3 regions of the Aneurinibacillus uraniidurans genome follow, and region 3 is predicted to be linked to each of the others. Evidence: riboswitches for the same ligand, from Rfam matches in the RefSeq annotation. Region 3 holds a riboswitch; each other region holds the start of a gene.
What was found. Region 3 has a riboswitch for cyclic di-GMP ahead of PO771_RS15625 (HD-GYP domain-containing protein). Riboswitches for the same ligand answer to the same signal wherever they lie in the genome.

Region 1: it holds a riboswitch for cyclic di-GMP, as region 3 does, so the genes downstream of both, PO771_RS14575 (transposase) here and PO771_RS15625 (HD-GYP domain-containing protein) in region 3, are expected to answer to the same signal.
Region 2: it holds a riboswitch for cyclic di-GMP, as region 3 does, so the genes downstream of both, PO771_RS04915 (HAMP domain-containing methyl-accepting chemotaxis protein) here and PO771_RS15625 (HD-GYP domain-containing protein) in region 3, are expected to answer to the same signal.

What each region holds. Positions count from the first base shown of each region.
Region 1 is NZ_CP116902.1:2,915,991-2,918,262, forward strand. Features, by position in the region: gene PO771_RS14565 (YhcN/YlaJ family sporulation lipoprotein) at 1-483, opposite strand, end outside; gene PO771_RS14570 (CBS domain-containing protein) at 497-928, opposite strand; gene PO771_RS14575 (transposase) at 1,098-1,265, opposite strand; cyclic di-GMP riboswitch class I at 1,277-1,362, opposite strand; gene PO771_RS14580 (DUF4127 family protein) at 1,571-2,272, shown strand, end outside.
Region 2 is NZ_CP116902.1:989,408-991,679, reverse strand. Features, by position in the region: gene PO771_RS04920 (methyl-accepting chemotaxis protein) at 1-705, shown strand, start outside; cyclic di-GMP riboswitch class I at 853-938, shown strand; gene PO771_RS04915 (HAMP domain-containing methyl-accepting chemotaxis protein) at 1,103-2,272, shown strand, end outside.
Region 3 is NZ_CP116902.1:3,126,250-3,128,521, reverse strand. Features, by position in the region: gene PO771_RS15630 (CBS domain-containing protein) at 1-636, shown strand, start outside; cyclic di-GMP riboswitch class I at 776-867, shown strand; gene PO771_RS15625 (HD-GYP domain-containing protein) at 1,000-2,004, shown strand.

The DNA of each region.
Region 1 (2,272 bases), 210 kb from region 3:
GGCAACATCACTTCCGGCTGTTCGCATCTTGCTGCCGACACTTCCGTTTATATTTTCACTTACCATACGAATACGATTCGACAGTGTTCGATCTGCTGTCACATGAATCCGGTAACCTGGCTCGGTTCGGCGCAGCGCTTCATGGACGCTTCGCTCCAGCATCTTCGTATTGTATGCTTTTGCCCCTTCTACGCCTACTAGTACGTCTTCACCATGGACAACGGCTGTCGCCCGGGTCACCCCATTCACGTTAGCCGCCTGCTGCGCAATCCGTTTCGCAATTCGCTGCTCGTCTTCCCGGACTTTATTCGAATGCGCTGCATTATTTTGCACGCCATATGAACGAGCCCCATTCATGTGATACTCATTACTACGATAGCTCTGTGTTTTTGGCGTATTTTCGTCTTTCTTGCTGCAGCCGACTGCCCCGCCTGCCACTGCTAAAATGAGCAGTGCGGCCAGTACTGCTGTTCGTTTGTTCATTCTGCCATACCGATTAGCCTTGGCCCGGAGACTGCTCAGAGATATTAGCAAGCGCTTCGCCCGCTTCATTCTCATAAATATTCTCGACAGCCAAGTCGCCAAGTGCAACAATCCCTGCCACCTGATTGTTGTCGACAACCGGCAGGCGGCGAATCTGGTGGCGTGCCATCATATCGGCTGCTTCATGGACCGTCGTATTCGCAGAGGCGGTCAAAATGTTTTTGGTCATGATGCTGTTAACTCTTGTATTGTGGTCCATATGTCCAGCTACCGCACGCACGGTAATATCGCGGTCGGTAATCATGCCAACACACTGACCATTCTCCACAACTGGTACGGCACCTACATTGTAATCCTCCATAATTTTTGCGGCTTCTGCGATCGATTGATGTGGCTGAACAGTCGCAACATTTTGGGTCATAATATCTCGCAAACGTTGTGTCATGTAAGTCGCCTCCTGATACGCTTGATATGTGATTCTAAAGAATCCGTTTATATCTTGTGATAAAGTCACCAAGCGTATTCTGCACCACAACCCCAAATATAACCAAACAAAAAAAATTACCACCTGTAAACTACAAGCGATAATTTTTTCATGATTATGTATTATCCTTTTACATCAAGGAACAAGCTTCATACTTTCCTTGTTTATATTCTTTTATCCAACGATAAATAATCCGACTATTCAATCGATTTTCTCTGGCTACCTTATTTAAATCCTGCAGCTCTAAAGCTCGTTGAATCACCTGGTACTTAAACGATTGTGAATATGCTCTTCTCATCTTTTTCTCCTTTCGGTAACCCGACCATCATAGTTTTGTAAACGTTAGATTCGTGGTTTTGCGTCCTCACTTTTCAATGAGTTTGCCATTATCGAGGTATTGTAAGATTCCAATAACAAATATAACAAACTTAAATGTTTTTACCAACCTTTTTTACGATTTTTTTTAACCGAGTAATACGGATTACATCAATAAGCAGCATTACATACTGTTTTTACTATATACTGATAAATATAGGTAATGTGCATGACTTCTACACCGACATATGTATACATAGAGGATTTTTTGTAGAAATGGGGAGTGCTGTGAAATATTTGAGATGGATTTTACTTTGTGTAACTATACTGGGTGCCTTTCCACAGGTAGCCATAGGGCAAACACAAACAAAAGAATCTGCCCTGCATCATAAAAAAATTGTACTCATTCCGCTTGACAGCCGTCCGGTGAATACAAGCTATGTCGGTCTGCTCGGTCGCATCGCCCAGGCAAATGTGGTCTGGCCCACGACCGGCCTCGACCAGTGGGAGAAGCCAGCCGATTACAGTAAGCTAAAGCAGTTCCTCCAAGAACAAATAAAGTCGGCAGATGCTGTGTTTATCGCGATTCCCGGCTGGGTGAACGGCGGGCTTCTGCATGGACGATATACAGCAACGTACGCCGAACAAACACAACGGCTGGCCGAGCTTAAAAATATTCTGCTACCATACCGCAACAAATCAATCTATTTGATCGGGGTTATTCCACGGGAAAAACCAGCAGCAGGGTCTCCCGCGGATGCCTATACATTTGAGCTAACCCAATTTGGTCGCCGATACGCACAATATGTACAATCAGAAAAACCGGAGAACAGGCGCTATCATATGTATTTTCTGCGTAAACTACAACAAGAGACCCCACCAGAATATTTGCTTGGCTATACGCGGCTGTTTCAAGAAAACTTGCAAGGACTGTATACAATCGCAGGCTGGGCACGGGACGGCATTGTAGACGGGGTTCTGATCGGCACC
Region 2 (2,272 bases), 1.7 Mb from region 3:
GTAGCCGAGATTACCCTATCGGCTGAAGAAAAATCGAGCAGCGGCACAAATCTGGTACAACAAACTCTTACACAGTTACATCAAATGCAACAGAGTGTACAAGCTACTGCAGGAGTTATAAATGGATTAGGGGAAAAAGCAGAAGAAATCACCACAATTATTGGCATCATGAGTGAAATTGCTGCACAGACAAACCTACTTGCTCTCAACGCAGCGATTGAAGCAGCTAGAGCAGGCGAACACGGCAAAGGGTTTTCTGTCGTTGCTGATGAAGTCCGAAAACTAGCGGAGCAATCCAGTACGGCAGCTGACCAAATTCAGTCTGTTATTCATGGCATTCAAAACGAAACGAAACACGCCATTGCCTCCATGCACACAGGTACGAGGGCCGTTGAAACCGGCTTGCATATGGCAGAACAAACCGGTTCCGCCTTCCATAGTATTGCTGATACAATCAACAAAATTAAATCATGTACGAATGATGTTGTTGTATTAATGACTCAGGTTAGCGAATACTCGCAGACAATGTTACCTCAGATTACGGAGATCTCACATTTGTCTGAAGAAAGTTCTGGTATGAATCAACAAGTTGTCGCCGCTACGGAAGAGCAAACTGCTTCCATGGAGGAAATAACCGCCTCAGTTAGTCAACTTCATCACATGTCACAAGAATTACATCGACTTACACACCAATTCAAATTTTAATCTACAGACGAAGCCCTTCTATTGTGAAGGGCTTCGTCTGTGTACTCTTCTTTTATCTACTTTTAAGTATTTATTAAGATTACGATAGTAATATTCAAAACAGGCAAGATTTCTGGTAACATCGGACTAGTAAAACATTACTATAGGTTCTGAAAAAGGCAAACTTATTGAAAAATAAGGACGCAAAGCCATGGGTCTAAAGTTTGTATAAACTATGACAGCCGGTTGCCGAAGTCACATATTCGTAATGATTCTTTTAGCCAAAGAATAAATCCAACTTTTTATATTTTTTAACTTGAGATTTATTCGTACATGACCCAAAAGAATCGGATGACTAGGCTATTCCCAAAATGGATAGTCTTTTTCTTTTCCTAGAATCAAAAAGGGGAGAATTATCGTGAGAGATTTAAAAATTCGGACACGCGTATTAATTGGTTTTTCCGCAACACTACTTCTGTTACTTATGGTTTCATTTATCGGGTATCACGGTTCTGTTCAAACGAAAGAAAAATATGATGATTTAATTAATCGAGCCATGCCAGCTGCCGTTGAAGTACAAAATATGAATTATAATTTGGCAGTAATCGCATCAAGTTTACGTGGGTATGTTGCGTATGGTGATGATACATACTTAAATACGTTACAGAAATCAAAAGAACAATTTCATAAAAACATAGAAAACTTATTAGCCATGACCCAAGTCGAAGAAAATCAACGGTTAATCAAAGAAATCATCGCAGCTAGCGGCGAATATGAGAAAATAGTTGATCTTTCCATTGATGCGGGAAAGAACAGAGATATCGCAAAAGCCAAAAATCTATCCTTGCAAGGTAGGGTTTATTTACAAACAGCGCAAGAAAAGTCCACACAATTAAAAAGCAATATTGATACAGTTGTTCGTGATACACAGCAAGCCACTTCTGAGAAGAGCGCTCGAACCAATTTATTAACCTTAATTTTTTCTACCATCGCATTATTAATAGGCATTATTCTTTCTATCATTATCTTCCGTTCAATCGTACGCTTAACAAAAGAACTCATTACATTCACTGAACATGTGGCAGCTAGCTCGCAGCAAATTTCAGCAAGTACTGAAGAAATTGCCCATGGAAGTCAGCAGCAAGCCGCTTCAGCTAGTCATTCATCGGAACTTGTAAAAGAAATGACGAATGTGATCCAATCGGTAGCTAAAAATACAGAGCAAGCCTCTATTTTTTCCGAGAAGGCTGTAGAACTATCCATCGATGGGAACGGCGTGATTCAAGAAGCCGTAACAGGAATGAGAGATGTTAGACAAAAAATGGATAAACTCGAGAAAGAATCCCAGCAAATTCAAGAGATTATTAAGGTGATTAGTCAGATTGCTGATCAAACAAATCTGTTAGCACTTAATGCGGCGATTGAAGCTGCACATGCGGGGGAAGCAGGCAATGGATTCGCCGTTGTTGCAGGCGAAGTTCGAAAACTTGCGGAAAGAAGTCGACAAGAGACGAAAGAAATTTCAACACTAACCCTATTGATACAGCAAGGGATAGAAGATGCTGTTTTAAGTGCGAAAATAGGCGAT
Region 3 (2,272 bases):
CCGGTTGTAGACGAGAATATGAAAGTACAGGGCGTTGTGACGACGAAAGACGTAATGGGTCATGAATATTTGACGACGATCGAGAAAGTGATGTCGAAAAACCCGATTACGGTTGTCTCGCGTGTCTCGGTTGCATCGGCCGCTCATACGATGGTATGGGAAGGAATCGAGATGCTGCCGGTTGTGGATAACCATCGTAAAATGCTCGGTGTTATCACGCGTCAGGATGTACTAAAGGCGCTGCAATATATTCAGAAGCAACCACAGATGGGTGAGACGTTCGCAGACTTGATTATGAATCGTTTCCAGGAAGAGAAAGGTGAGAATGGCGTTTATTTCAGGGGTGAGGTTACGCCGCAGATGACAAACCATCTTGGTAATATTTCGAGCGGGGTATTAACTACGCTTGTATCAGAGTGCGGAAGCCATGCATTGCGTCAATTTAAAAAAGGAGATATGGTACCGGAGAACATTACGGTTTATTTCTTGAAGCCGGTACAAATTGAAAGTGTACTAGAGATTCGTCCGCGTGTGCTGGAGATGAGTCGGAAGTTCGGAAAAGTGGAAGTGGAAGTGTATAATCAGGGAACGATGGTAAGCAAGGCGATGATGACAGCACAGGTAATTGAACGATAGGGTAGTTGTGATTATTTGTTATCTAATACCTATTATTTTGTGTTTTATTACCTAAAATTAAAAAAATAATAATTGAAAATTAATAGTTATGTAGTATTATTTACTTATGAAATTTGTATGTAATCAGTAATTGTTAAAATCACGACAATGGCAAAACTAGGGAAACCTAGTGACGCAAAGCTATAGGGGCTACGATTGTATGCTGTACGATTATGCCAGCCAGTTATCGAATGATTAGAAAATAAGCTGTGAATTAAGGATGTTTATTTTCCTTATACGAGCCTATGATTCCAATCATAGGCTCTTTGCGTTGTTAAAAAGAATGTTATAAATTTATGGGCTTATATTTAGGGAGGTAAAAAAATGAGGATGATCCATATATCCCAGTATCAAGAAAGCAAGATGAAACTAGCAAAGCCGATTTATGATGCTAAAGGCAGGGTTCTGTTAGCGGCAGAAAATCGGGTTCATCCTGTATATCTAGAGAGACTACGGCATATGGGAATTACGACATTAATTATTGAAGATGAAGAATCAAAAGGCATTACGCTTGAGGAAATGCTGGATATGCGTACGTGGATCGAAATGATTCAGGGATTGAAACAAATATTTGATAAAGTAGCATCAAATCAACTATTTCCAATCAGTGTCCTTCAGTCTATTGCCCGTAAGCTTGTTGCGGAAGTAAAGCAGCGGCGTGCTATTATGTTAACCCCTTCCACTAGCTTACCTGCGGAATTATCCCCGTATGCTCATGCTGTAAATGTTACCCTGATTTCTTTATTGATATCTAAAAAATTGTCCTATAATGATTTACAATTGCACGATTTAGCCATCGGATGTTTGCTCCATGATATCGGAAAGCTCCATTCAAAAGAAATTGAGCATACAGAAATAGGTTTTTCAATTTTGAGGAAAGTTCGTGAGATTAGTTTTCTTTCTGCTCATATTGCTTATCAGCATCATGAACGGATGGATGGAACTGGTTATCCGCGTGGCATTAAGGGAAGTGAGTTTTTGGAGATCGCCCAGGTTTGTGCTGTAGCTAACTTATTTGAAAACCTTATGTCTGTAGAGAACATGCCCCCGCATGAAGCGATTGAAATGATTATGACGCAAAATGGTGTTGGATATCTACCTTCTGTTATTGAAGCGTTTGTTAGAAGTGTTCCTCCATATACACCTGGCATGAAGGTCGCCTTGAATAATAATATGATCGCAATCGTTACGCGTATCGAATCTCACATACAGCGACCAGTAGTGCGAATCACCTCTAGCAACCAAGAGATTTCATTGGCTAGTAATTTAAATCTTATGGTGTCAAAAGTACTAACGAATGAGGGATTAAAAAAAGAATTACATATTTAAGATTACTGCATTAGTGAGAGGGAATGGGGAATGAAAATTGTTTTTTTTAAGATATACTGAGGAAGTCGAATCAGAGGAAATCATTGTCGATGATATTTCATTGTATCTTAATCATTTACGGAAAAAATGAATAGAATGAGAAAAAGCCCATAAAAAGATTGGGCTTATTTTTATGAAATTAAGAGGAGGTCGAATTTGTTATTTTATGGTGAAGGGTATGTGAATAAGAAACAAAGACCATGCCTTCAAATTCAGCATTACACTAAAT